Regions from separate parts of the Staphylococcus simulans genome, predicted to be linked through region 1. Evidence: riboswitches for the same ligand, from Rfam matches in the RefSeq annotation. Region 1 holds a riboswitch; each other region holds the start of a gene.

Region 1 (3,199 bases):
TCCATCGCTTTCTTTAGCGGTACTGGTCATGTTTACGAGTTTAGTCTTTATCTTAAATAACGTCAGTATTATTTATGAAGGCTTATATGATCCGAACCATATGTTTTATTATATTGTGGTGACGATTCATACGAGTGCTTGTTTAATTCTGATGTTGAATGTTCGCGGTATCTTTAAACAAAGCCGCAGAGCCATATTATTTGCGATGGTTTCTATCGTGTTGATCTTTGTGATTACAGTGTATACGAATACCTCATTTTTATTAATTACGTGGTTGCTTGTGGTATTTGGTTTATTGATTTATGCCTTTATGAAAGCACAAGTCTTAAAACGTCCGATTCGTTTACGCCATATAGTTTCAATGCTGATTATTAGTATTATTATGTTGACACTGAATCACTATATGATTGTCTTTGTATTAGATGCGGTAGATGCTTACCGTATTGAAGTAGATAACTCAATGTTACGTTATTACTTATGGTTGACCATTCTTGTGGTTATTATTATCGTGACGTTTATTGTCTGGTTATTTGAAAATGCATATCGTAAAGATTATCCAGCCAATGATATCGAACAGTGTGAAGCGATTATCGAAAAATTCGGAGGCAACTATTTAAGCCATTTGCTTCATAGTGGAGATAAAACAGTGTATATGGATGAATCAAAAGAAGCGTTTGTGATGTATCGCTTTAAACTTAATTGTATTGTGGTATTAGGTGATCCGATTGGTAACCCTAAACGATTTAATGATTTGTTTGAATCGTTGTACCATTATGCTAGAGATTTGGGTTATGAAGTGATTTTCTATCAAGCGACAAATCGTCATATGCCGCTATATCATGATTTTGGTAACCAGTTCTTTAAATTGGGTGAAGAAGCGGTCATTGATTTAACAACATTTACAACTTCTGGTAAAAAACGCAGAGGATTCAGAGCAACGTTAAATAAACTAGAAGACCAAAATGTCCATTTTGAGATTATAGAACCGCCATATACAGATGAATTCCTTAAAGAGTTGGAAGATATTAGTGATCAATGGTTAGACGGCAAAAATGAAATGCATTTCTCAGTCGGCCGTTTCACACATGATTATTTATCTAAAGCACCGATTGGAATTCTAAAAGAAGAAAATGGCCGTGTCATCGCATTCTGCAGTTTAATGCCGACGTATTACAATGATTCCATTTCAGTAGATTTAATTCGTTGGTTGCCAGATGTAGATTTACCGTTGATGGATGCGCTCTATCTGCATATGTTGTTATGGAGCCAAGAAAAAGGCTACAAAGCATTTAACATGGGTATGGCGACCTTATCCAATGTCGGTCAAAATGAATACTCATATTGGAATGAACGTGTCGCAGGTAAAATCTTTGATAACTTTAATACGTTATATCGCTTCAGCGGTTTAAGACGTTATAAAGACAAATTCAAACCAGAGTGGGAACCACGATATTTAGTTTACTCAAGACACAGTTCCTTATGGCAAAGTATGATTAAAGTGTTGTTAGTGATTCGCTCTAAACACTAGTTGAACCGTTTCATACTGCAAGGTGCATATAAAGATCGAGGCCAAAAAAGGTCTCGGTCTTTTTTTAATGGTTTACGATTAAACGTATGTAAACTTTGTTATCCAAATATTTTATTTTAATCCAAAATTCAGAAAACTAAGAAAAGTCTATTGACATTGTCTGAATTTCAGTCTATACTCTGAATAAATTAATAAAAAAACTTATCAAGAATGGTGGAGGGACTGGCCCTACGATACCAGGCAACCTATTTAAGTTAGGTGCTAATTCCAGCAGGTGAAGACCTGAAAGATAAGCCCGTAGCGAGTCTATCTTTTTCAGGTAGGCTCGTTTTTTACATTTAAGGAGGAAATGAACATGACAAATGATTTTAAATTCGAAACGTTACAATTACACGCAGGACAAGAGGTAGATGAAGCATCGCATTCGAGAGCGGTACCGATTTATCAAACAACATCTTTCACATTTGATGATACACAACATGCGGCCAATTTATTCGGCTTAAAAGAATTAGGTAATATTTACTCACGTTTAACAAACCCGACAGTAGCAGTGTTTGAAACACGTGTAGCAGAACTTGAAGGCGGTGTCGCTGGGGTTGCGGTAGCTTCAGGTATGGCTGCAATCACATATGCGATTCAAACTGTTGCAGATGCAGGTGATCACATTGTCGCAAGCTCTACGTTATACGGTGGTACACATACATTATTTGCACATACGTTACCTAAATTCGGTATTGATGTTTCAATCGTAGACAGCAAAAACTTTGATGAAGTTAAAAATGCGATTAAAGAGAATACAAAAGCACTTTATATCGAAACAATCGGTAACCCTGAAGGTAATGTTGAAGATATAGAAAAGTTAGCAGAAATTGCACATGAAGCGGGTATTCCATTAATTGTTGATAATACATTTGCTTCTCCATACTTAATCCAACCAATTAAATACGGTGCGAACATTGTGGTACATTCAGCGACTAAATTTATTGGTGGTCATGGTACTTCAATGGGTGGTGTTGTCGTTGATGGCGGTAACTTCGATTGGACACAAAACGATAAATTCCCAAGCTTAACAGAACCTGATCCATCTTATCATGATTTAGTGTTCACTGAAGCGTTCGGACCAGCTGCTTTAGCATTCAAAGTCAGAACAACATTATTACGTGATACAGGTGCAGCACTTTCTCCATTTAATGCTTTCTTATTACTACAAGGTTTAGAAACATTATCATTACGTGTTGAACGTCATGTTGAAAACGCAGAAAAAGTTGCGAAATTCTTAGAAAACCATGACAAAGTTGAATGGGTTAAATATGCAGGCTTACCATCAAGCGAATACTATGATTTAAAAGAAAAATATTTACCTAAAGGTGCAAGCTCTATTTTCACTTTCGGTGTCAAAGGCGGTTATGACGCAGGCATTAAATTTATCGAATCTTTAGAACTCTTCTCTTTACTTGCGAACGTCGGCGATGCGAAATCATTAGTGATTCATCCGGCTTCTACAACACACGCACAATTAAATGAAGAAGATCAATTGAAAGCAGGTATTACACCTGAAACAATCCGTGTGTCTATCGGTCTTGAACATATTGATGATATTATCGCTGACTTAGAAAAAGGATTAGACGCGATTTAAGATGTTGTTTATTGATAGCGTTCCGATTCTGCCTG
Region 2 (3,199 bases), 1.1 Mb from region 1:
TTTTACAGGAAACCAGATTATTATTGCAGGTAGTCAAAGTCCTAAGACTTATGATGAAATTTTAAAAGATCGAGGGACTCATATCTATAACTTAGAAGATTTATACAAACAATATGGTCATAATCCAAACTTTAAAAAGGTCGTAAGTTTGGTTAAAGTAAGCGAATCAGTGAGGAATCCAGAGAGTGATAATGCATCTTCTTCTAAAGAAACAGATAATGCTACTTCAAATAATAAACAAAGAAGAAAGTTAAGTCCTGGTGATGTATATACACCAGATGGTAACATGAATAGTCAAGTTGCAATACACAAGGTAGAAGAATATATAGGACATAAACTAGATCCACGAAAATATGAATTTAATGGGCCTCCTAAAAGACATTTCGTTGATGATTACACATTGGATCATACATGGACTGTTAATTTTAGAAATTTAGAAACACATACACAGTATAATTATTCAGTTGATAAAGATGGAAAAGTAGAAAAACTAGATAACTTTGGTACGCCACCAGAGTAGTACTTGGTTCTGCAGTATAATACTGCAGAACTTTTGTATTTGGTAGGGTCGGCTACTTATGGTAAAAAATCCTCTTTATTTAAACTTTTAAATTAAAATTGTCAGAGTGTCTTTTGAAAGAGTAATAAATAATCATACTTAACTCGATCACTTTCTTTTAATTCAGGACAATATGTGTCCCGTACCTTCTATATAATGAAATTATATATTCAAATATACAAAGAGGAGCAAGCTATCTATGAAATTTAAACATGTATTGACTACCGCTGCAGCACTTTCAATTTTACTAGCAGGTTGCGGCTCAAATGAAAAACAAGAAGATACGCAAAAACACGAAGAAAAAGACAAAGCAAACCATCAAAAAACAGAGAAAAAAGAAAACACACAACATGAACAAACATTAAAACATGAAAAATCACATACTCATAAACAAACGACAGAACAAGCTATCAGCCAACTGACACCACAAGAAAAGGTCGCTTTAGCGTTATATGCACCTAAAACAGCTGAATTTACAGTGACAGCAAATGAATTATTAAACCACAGCTATGTCCAAAATACGAATGGCGGTTCGCGACAACGAGAAATTCAGCAATTAACACTTTATACAGGTAGTTCTGAAATCGTAACAAATAAACCTCAAAATATGGTAATTTATGGCACAACTAACTCTAAAGGTCCATTTGCGGCAGTTATTGGTGTGAGTGATACACAAGTGTTGGTATCAGGAACACAAGGTATCAATCCATATCAACAATTAGCAAACATGGGAGCAGTTTATAATATTAAAGATCTATATAAACAATACAAAGATGAACCGAACTTTAAACAAGTGGCAAATTTAATCCGAATCACAAATCAAGATGCACAATCAGCAGCACAAGAAAGTAACAGTAATTCAAGCTCTGAAAGTCATTCATCATCTTCTGAAGGTAAAGTCACACGTGCGAATGTGATTGATAAAGTAGAAGCATATGAAGGTCACAAACTAGATACAAGCACGTATACGTATAAAGAACCTGAACAAAAGAGTGATGGAAGCTGGGGCTTCTCATTTGTGGATAAATCAGGTGATTTAGCAGGATCATACATTGTGAATGCGGATGGTTCAGTGGAGAAATTTGATTCAAAAGGCCAACCTGAATAAAGAATATTGACTCTACGGCTTTTAGTGAGCTGTAGAGTTTTTCATTTTAACTTAAATTGATAAATGTCAGAATTTTTAGTACAATAGAAGTCATTAAAACTTATCTAGAGAAGTAGAGGGAATTGGCCCGATGACGCTTCAGCAACAGAAGATCCAGGCATTGAATCTGACTGTGCTACATCCAACAAGTATAACTTGAAAGATAGGTGCCATATACATAGAAAGCTATATGTCGCTTATAGGTGATATATAGCTTTTTTAATAGGCGCATCAAACAAAGGGGGAACTTAAATGGTGATTTCAAGAAGATTAGCGAAGATACCAGATAGTTATTTCGGAAAAACAATGGGGAGAAAGATAGAACATGGTCCGCTTCCTCTCATCAATATGGCAGTAGGCATCCCAGATGGGGAAACACCTAAAGGCATTGTCGATGAATTTGCGAACGCATTACGTGTGCCTGAAAACCAAAAGTACGGTGCGTTTCATGGAAAAGAAAGCTTTAAGCAAGCGATTGTTGATTTCTATAAACGACAATATAATGTTGAATTGGATAAAGATGATGAAGTCTGTATTTTATATGGCACAAAGAATGGATTAGTAGGTTTGCCGAATTGTATTGTTAACCCTGAAGATTACGTTTTATTGCCAGATCCAGGTTATACAGATTACCTAGCAGGGGTGTTGTTCGCAGATGCGAAACCTTATGCGTTAGAGTTAGAACCACCATATTATCAACCTGACTTTGATAAAGTGCCAGGGGAAGTCTTAAGTCAGACTAAATTGATTTATTTAACGTATCCTAATAACCCGACTGGATCAACTGTTACACAAGATGTCTTTGATGATGTAGTTCAAAAGTTCAGAGGTACACAAACGAAAATTGTACATGATTTTGCCTATGCAGCGTTCGGTTTTGACCATAAAAATCCGAGTATCCTACAGACAGCTGGAGGCAAAGAAGTCGCAATCGAGGTGTATTCACTTTCTAAAGGCTATAATATGTCTGGCTATCGTGTCGGTTTCGCAGTCGGCAACAAAGATGTGATTCAAGCTTTGAAGAAATATCATACACATCACCATGCGGGTATGTTTGGTGCGCTTCAAGATGCGGCGACATTTGCGCTTAACAACTATGATTATTTCTTAGATAAACAAAGTGAAGTCTTTAAAGCACGTCGCGATCGTTTCACTTCGATTTTAGATGAAGGAAACATCCCTTATGAACCGATGACAGGTGGCATCTTCTTATGGTTGAAAGCACCAAAAGGATATGACGGAGAACAATTTGTGGAATTCTTACTTCAAGATCAATCTATTTTAGTGGCGCCAGGTATTCCATTTGGTGAAAATGGACGTCATTATGTAAGGGTGTCTCTTGCGTTAGAGGATGAGCAATTAGATGAAGCAGCGAAGCGGTTGAAATCACTTAGTGCGATGTACAAAGAATCATCTTTTATTTAAGTAGTGAATAAAATCCCTCACAACGTTGTTATAGAGACGTTTATACGTATATTATTGATTGTAAGAAG
Region 3 (3,199 bases), 730 kb from region 1:
AATTATATTCTCTTTTTATCATACTCATAAAATGACAAAGCAGCGTCTTGTATGACAATATATTACGATTGAGTATGATTATCAAAGAATTATTACAAAAATAAAACGAGCAACCTGATGTTAGATTGCTCGTATATATAACGGTTATACTTGTGCTTGAATTGCCGCTTCGCCCTGTTCAATCGCAGTTTGAATGAAGTTATGTGCCGCTTCCAATTGTTTTTGTTCTTCATTAGACAACTCAATCGGCAAACGCTGTTTCACACCGTTTCTATCAACCAGTGTCAATAAACTTAATGCACCATCGACCAATCCATAAGCACCTTGAACTAATCCACTGACGGGTTCAATACTATGTTCATCAAATAAAATCGATTGTGCAAGTTGAACAGCCGCTCTTGAAATCGCTGAGTTTGTCCAACCTTTTTTCTTAAAGACATCAAACGCGACTTCGTCAATTGCCGTAGAAATCGCTCCACAATCAATGGGCGCATGACCTGTCAATTGTTCAAATTCTGGTAATTCAATCCCATGAATACGCACGCGACTCCAGATTGGCACACAATGTGAACCATGTTCTCCTAATACAAAACCTTCTACATCTTTAGGATCCACATTGTAGTGATCAGCAATTAAAGTACGAAAACGTGCTGACTCTAAAATAGTACCTGTACCGATCACTTTATCAGATGGGTAGCCTGCTTGATGTGCAAGATACGTCATCGCATCTACTGGATTTGAAATTAAAATGACGATAGCTTCTTTCGTCACAGCTGATAATTGTCTAAACACATCATTCACAATAACGCTATTCGCTTTAGTGAGTAAGGTACGATCTTTCATGTCTGGTGTCGAAGCCGCACTCGCTGACACAATCACCACATCCGCATCCACTAAATCTTGATAACCGCCTACATGAATTTTTGTGCGATGTGTATGATTCAAACCTTGTATGTGATGATGATCCAACACTTCACCTTGTGCTAAGTTTTCATTCGTATCAATCACGACAATTTCTGAAAAGTGCCCTAAATATTGTGCATCAGTTAAGACTTGGCTGCCTACACGTCCTACACCAATAATTCCTAATTTAGCCATATTCATTCGACTCCTTTACTTCGCTTCATATGGTATTACGTCTTTACCGTATTCTTTCTTAATGAATTCTTTCATGTCTTTAGACTGTAATACTTTGATGAGTTCTTGGAATTTTTTATCGTCTTTATGACCTTCTTTAACTGCTAAAATATTCGCAAATGGTGATGATTCATTTTCCATCACAATCGCATCTTTCGAAGGTGTTAAACCATTATCAATCGCATAGTTTGAGTTCATAATAACAGCAGCACCTTCACCGCTTTTATATGTTTTTGGCAAGAACTCTGCACCTTGTTGATTATTGAATTTTAAATCTTTTTTATTTTCAACAATGTCATCGAATTTCGCATCTTCAATTTTCACGCCATCTTTGATTTTAACTAAGCCTTCATTAACGAAGAAAGATAAGAAACGTCCTTCTTCAGCGGGGTTGTTTGAAACATAGATTGTTGAACCTTTTGGAATATCTTTGATGTTTTTATATTTTTTACTGTAAACACCCATTGGTGTTGTGAAGACTTTACCGACTTCTTCAATTTTATAACCATGTGACTTTCTTTCAGCCTTTAAATAAGGAACGTGTTGGAAAAGGTTCGCATCCACGTCTCCTTTATCTAATAATTTATTAGGTACTTTATAATCATTAACGACTTTAACTTCTAAATCATACCCTTTATCTTTCATAGCTTTTTTCGCATGTTCTAATACCTCACCATGCGGAGCTGGAGAAGCTGCTACTGTGATTTTCTCCTTGTCTCCACCTTTGCCGCACGCTGCGAGTACGACCAGTAATACCAATAACCCGATTAAACTACTTACTTTCTTCATTTCCACTGCACCATCCCTATGTAATATTTATCAAATCACCCTTAACAAAAGAAAAAAGCCTTCTCATTAAAATAAGAGAAAGCTTTCATTCTTTCTCTCATCTTCAAAAGTCTATGACTTTTTGTGAATTAGCACCACTTCGTTTACACGATGGTTGCTGGGCTTCGTTGGGCACATCCCTCCGCCTCTCTTGATAAGAGTTCTATTTGATTGAATTGTATTAAGGTTACCACCAGTGACACATTTCGTCAATGTCATTTTCAAATTTTTCAGATAAATAAATATTAAAAGCATGCTGTTGTAAGCACAACAGCACACTTTCTATATCATAATTTAACTTTGTTTCAGCTTTCTGCTTTTTCTAATGGTCTTCTCAACCATAATAATCACAATCCCTAATAACATGACTGTCACGGACATATACAATGGAAATTCTAAGTTCACATCATATAATGTACCTGCAACGAGCGGGCCTGCGAAGTTCCCCATACTTGTGAAGGTAGAGTTCAAGCCTCCTGCTAACCCTTGACGATTACCCGCAATATTCGAGAAGTAATTCGTTATAGCTGGACGTATCATATCAAAACCGATAAATACTATAAAACTGATAATCATAATTGACCAGTAATGATGTGCAACAATCAATAAAAACAACATAATTGCTGAATAAAGCAGTGATAATTGTATAAATGTTAATTCTTTAAAGTACTTCATAAATTTATCGAACAAGAAGATTTGGAAGATCGCACCTGCTAAGCCACCGCCTGTGATCGCGATAGAAATATCTTTTGGCGCGTAATGTGCTTTATCTGCAGTATATAATGGATAAAGTGTTTCAAATGCTGCAAGTCCGAATGCTAAAACGAACGTAATGATTACCGGGGTAATAAAAGCTTTGATATTAATTTTAGCTAAATCTTGCGGTTCGATAACTGTATGGAAACCATCTGTCGTTTCGCGTTTTGCACCTTGGATAAAGAATAAAGAACAAAAGAATGCTACGACACCTAGGCTCCCAGCGAAGTAGAATGGCAAACGGTGAGAGAACTCTGCCATAAAGCCGCCAAAGCCAGGTCCTAAAATGAAGCCGGAGTTAATAATTGCTGACATATAGCCGAAGTTTTTCGCTTTATCTTCAGGACGTGAGATATCTGCGATCATACCTGTAACCCCAGGCATTACCATACCTGCACTGAAACCACCGATAATTCTTGAAACAATCAAAAGCGGATAGTTGCTGCTCATCGCAAAGATGAACTCAGAAACAGCGAAT
Region 4 (3,199 bases), 790 kb from region 1:
ATTGTTGAAAATTGAATATATAAAATAAAACAAGCGACATACGCTGCTTTCTAGCATTGTGTGTCGCTTGTTTTGATTAAAATTCTTCTTTGTCTTCTTGCATTTCTCTTAAAATGTCTTGAAGCTTAATGAACATATTTTCAAAGCCGTGTGCCGTCGCATCATGATATTCTTTCTTCTGCTGTTTGTATTCCAAAGTTGTCCAACGTCTTTCTTTCGGAACAACAGCAGTATAACGGAAGTTCATTTGTGTCATGTCTGAACCTGGTTCACGTTCAAAAATTTCTACTTCAATCGTATCTTCTTTGTCGCTCAGTTCAGGCATACCGATTGTCATCACAATTCGGTTAGGTGCTTCTAGTTCTTGGAAGACCCCTGTTACTCTGTTCTTTTTACCGTTACGTTCATCAACAATTTCATAACGTCTGCCTTCTTCTGGAATCAAGTCAATCGATTGATTTGAACGGTTAGAAGTCATGAACCAACGTCTCATGATATCCGCATCTGTCCAAGCTTGATAAATCAATTCGGGCGGGATGCGCATAAAACGTTCCAATGATATGACTACGACGTCATTTTCAATATTATATCTTGCCACTCTGTCGTCACCTACTTTCGCACTCTTTATTATTCTAACGCATTTAGAAGCATAAGCCAAAGTAATCCTACTAGCAAAGCATTTGTCACTATGCCTCTGTGGTTATTTCACAACAAGATTACTTTAACATTTTTCAAGTGAGAAAGTAAAAATTATTTACGCTTTTTGTTTACGTTTATTCAGTTTTGGAAAATTAAAGATGATTGCGGCTAATCCGCTGATTCCTAAAATAATCGGATAAATCGAATAAGGCACTAGCATAAATGGCGAAATACCTGCGACGCCTGCAGCCGCAATGACTTGCGGACTATAAGGTAAAAGGCCTTGGAAACAGCTGCCGAAAATATCTAAAATACTTGCTGATTTTCTTGGGTCGATATCATATTCATCTGCGATATTTTTAGCTAGGGGACCTGCCATTAAAATAGAAATCGTATTATTCGCAGTTGAAATATCTGCGGCACTGACTAAACTTGCGATACCGAACTCTGCACCGCGTCTTGATTTGACCTTGCTGCGAACAAAATTAAGTAGCCATGTAATACCGCCATTATGTTGAATGATGCCGATTAAACCACCGATCATTAATGCGATAATCGCAATATCTTCCATGCCGATCATACCTTCTGAAGCGGCTTTCAAGAATCCGATCCAGTTAAATGATCCGTCGATTAAACCGATAATGCCTGAGAGTACTGTTCCACCTATCAAAACAATAATCACATTCACACCGATCAAAGCTAAGATTAAAACTAATAAATATGGAATCACTTTAATAAATTCAAAGCTGTAATCTTTTGTACTGCTGATTGTTGCGCTATGTGTCAAAATACCTAAAATAACCATCGTTAAAATGGCACCTGGCAATACAATTTTAAAGTTTACTTTGAACTTATCACTCATTTTTGTATGTTGTGTACGTACTGCAGAAATTGTCGTATCTGAAATCATAGATAAGTTATCTCCGAACATCGCACCGCCGACGACTGTTGCCATGGCTAGTGCTGCTGAAATATCAGTCGCCTCACTAATCCCAAAGCCGACTGGTGCAATGGCTGCGACTGTACCAACTGATGTCCCCATAGAAATAGAAACGAACATACAAATAATAAACAAACCGATAATCAATAAGTTGCCTGGAATTAAACTTAATCCTAAATTAACGGTAGATTTCACGCCGCCCATATCTTCAGTCACTTTTGAAAATGCGCCGGCTAATACGAAAATCAAGACCATCAAAATAATATTAGAATGGCCTGCACCTTTGGTGAAGACTTCAACTTTCTCTGTGAATTTTTCTTTGCGATTCATTATTAATGCGACAATAACCGCAATCGTAATCGCAATATTTAACGGCATCTTCGTAAAGTCGCCAGTAATAATCCCAACTCCTAAAAATAAACCGACAAATAGAATTAAAGGAATCAGTGCGACTGCATTGCCCTTTTGTTTCTGTTCAGACATGATTCAAACACCTCACTCATGATATTAAAAAATCCTTTTTTCAGCTAAGAAAAAAGGATACATTATGTTTCTTATCTCTTAGCAAATAGTTGCTATGGGAATTGGCACACGCGTCGCTATCAGCGAACCATGTTGCCGAGGTTTCAAAGTGCCCATCACTCCACCTCTCTTGATAAGCTATATTTATTTTTATTTTTTGAATCTTTTTAAACCTATCATGATTGTAATAGTTAGTCAATCATCAAAGTATGAACTTTTCATTAAGCAATTATTCTGTTGGTCTTTCTAATACAAATTCTTGACCTAATTTTACATAATCATTACCCGCTAAACGACCAACAGGATGTAACGCTTGCACATCAATTTTATGCGGTTCGATATAAACATCATCAGCGATGTGATAACGTACAACTTCACCTAAGATTAAATCGCTGCCCGCTTTGTCATCACCGAGTTCAATCACACGATCCAGTTTACACTCAAATCGGATTCGCGCCCCTTCGACTGCTGGTACATTAACGACATCTGAAGGAATTGTTTTAAAATCTGTACGTTCTAACTCATTTGCTTCACGTTCAATCGGTGCAGCAGTATTATTAATACCTTCAATCATAGACAATTCAGAAATGTGTACCACAAATTCTCCAGTATCAATAATGTTTTGTGCTGTATCTTTACGGACACCTTCTGTGCGTCCAGTTGAAATCATAATCATCGGCGGATGACTGCTGACCACATTAAAGAAACTGAATGGTGCCGCATTTAAATGACCTTCTTTATCTTGAGAAGTCACAAAAGCAATCGGTCTTGGTAAGACGCTGCCGCTTAATAATTTATAATTTTCTCTTTGCGTTAAATCTTTAGGGTTAAAATGTTTCATCATTCTGCCTCCTTAGTTACTATACTAATTATACCTATAGCATAATAAACTAAACCTTACTTTGCGAATAATGTGTTTGTATGTATAAAAACAGCGTTCCATTCATTGTTGGAACGCTGTCTTAATCATAGCTTAGTTAATTTGTTTACCGCCTGTTACGCCATACACTTGTCCTGTTGTATAACTTGATTCGTCTGAAGCAAGTAAGACATAAGTGCCTGCTAATTCTACTGGCTGACCTGCACGGCCCATCATTG

The links. Region 1 has a riboswitch for S-adenosylmethionine ahead of MUA87_RS07280 (O-acetylhomoserine aminocarboxypropyltransferase/cysteine synthase family protein). Riboswitches for the same ligand answer to the same signal wherever they lie in the genome.
Region 2: it holds a riboswitch for S-adenosylmethionine, as region 1 does, so the genes downstream of both, MUA87_RS12415 (aminotransferase class I/II-fold pyridoxal phosphate-dependent enzyme) here and MUA87_RS07280 (O-acetylhomoserine aminocarboxypropyltransferase/cysteine synthase family protein) in region 1, are expected to answer to the same signal.
Region 3: it holds a riboswitch for S-adenosylmethionine, as region 1 does, so the genes downstream of both, MUA87_RS10705 (MetQ/NlpA family ABC transporter substrate-binding protein) here and MUA87_RS07280 (O-acetylhomoserine aminocarboxypropyltransferase/cysteine synthase family protein) in region 1, are expected to answer to the same signal.
Region 4: it holds a riboswitch for S-adenosylmethionine, as region 1 does, so the genes downstream of both, MUA87_RS03090 (Na+/H+ antiporter NhaC family protein) here and MUA87_RS07280 (O-acetylhomoserine aminocarboxypropyltransferase/cysteine synthase family protein) in region 1, are expected to answer to the same signal.

Annotation. Positions count from the first base shown of each region.
Region 1 covers NZ_CP095100.1:1,546,917-1,550,115, reverse strand. The annotation lists gene mprF (bifunctional lysylphosphatidylglycerol flippase/synthetase MprF) at 1-1,528, shown strand, start outside; SAM riboswitch class I at 1,727-1,824, shown strand; gene MUA87_RS07280 (O-acetylhomoserine aminocarboxypropyltransferase/cysteine synthase family protein) at 1,884-3,164, shown strand; gene MUA87_RS07275 (homoserine O-acetyltransferase/O-succinyltransferase family protein) at 3,166-3,199, shown strand, end outside.
Region 2 covers NZ_CP095100.1:2,616,271-2,619,469, reverse strand. The annotation lists gene MUA87_RS12425 (hypothetical protein) at 1-520, shown strand, start outside; gene MUA87_RS12420 (hypothetical protein) at 759-1,667, shown strand; SAM riboswitch class I at 1,765-1,876, shown strand; gene MUA87_RS12415 (aminotransferase class I/II-fold pyridoxal phosphate-dependent enzyme) at 1,959-3,131, shown strand.
Region 3 covers NZ_CP095100.1:2,274,918-2,278,116, forward strand. The annotation lists gene MUA87_RS10700 (lactate/malate family dehydrogenase) at 145-1,098, opposite strand; gene MUA87_RS10705 (MetQ/NlpA family ABC transporter substrate-binding protein) at 1,114-1,926, opposite strand; SAM riboswitch class I at 2,021-2,126, opposite strand; gene norA (multidrug efflux MFS transporter NorA) at 2,260-3,199, opposite strand, start outside.
Region 4 covers NZ_CP095100.1:754,193-757,391, reverse strand. The annotation lists gene glpT (glycerol-3-phosphate transporter) at 1-1, shown strand, start outside; gene MUA87_RS03095 (SRPBCC family protein) at 77-598, opposite strand; gene MUA87_RS03090 (Na+/H+ antiporter NhaC family protein) at 755-2,062, opposite strand; SAM riboswitch class I at 2,131-2,241, opposite strand; gene MUA87_RS03085 (flavin reductase family protein) at 2,331-2,942, opposite strand; gene MUA87_RS03080 (SDR family oxidoreductase) at 3,075-3,199, opposite strand, start outside.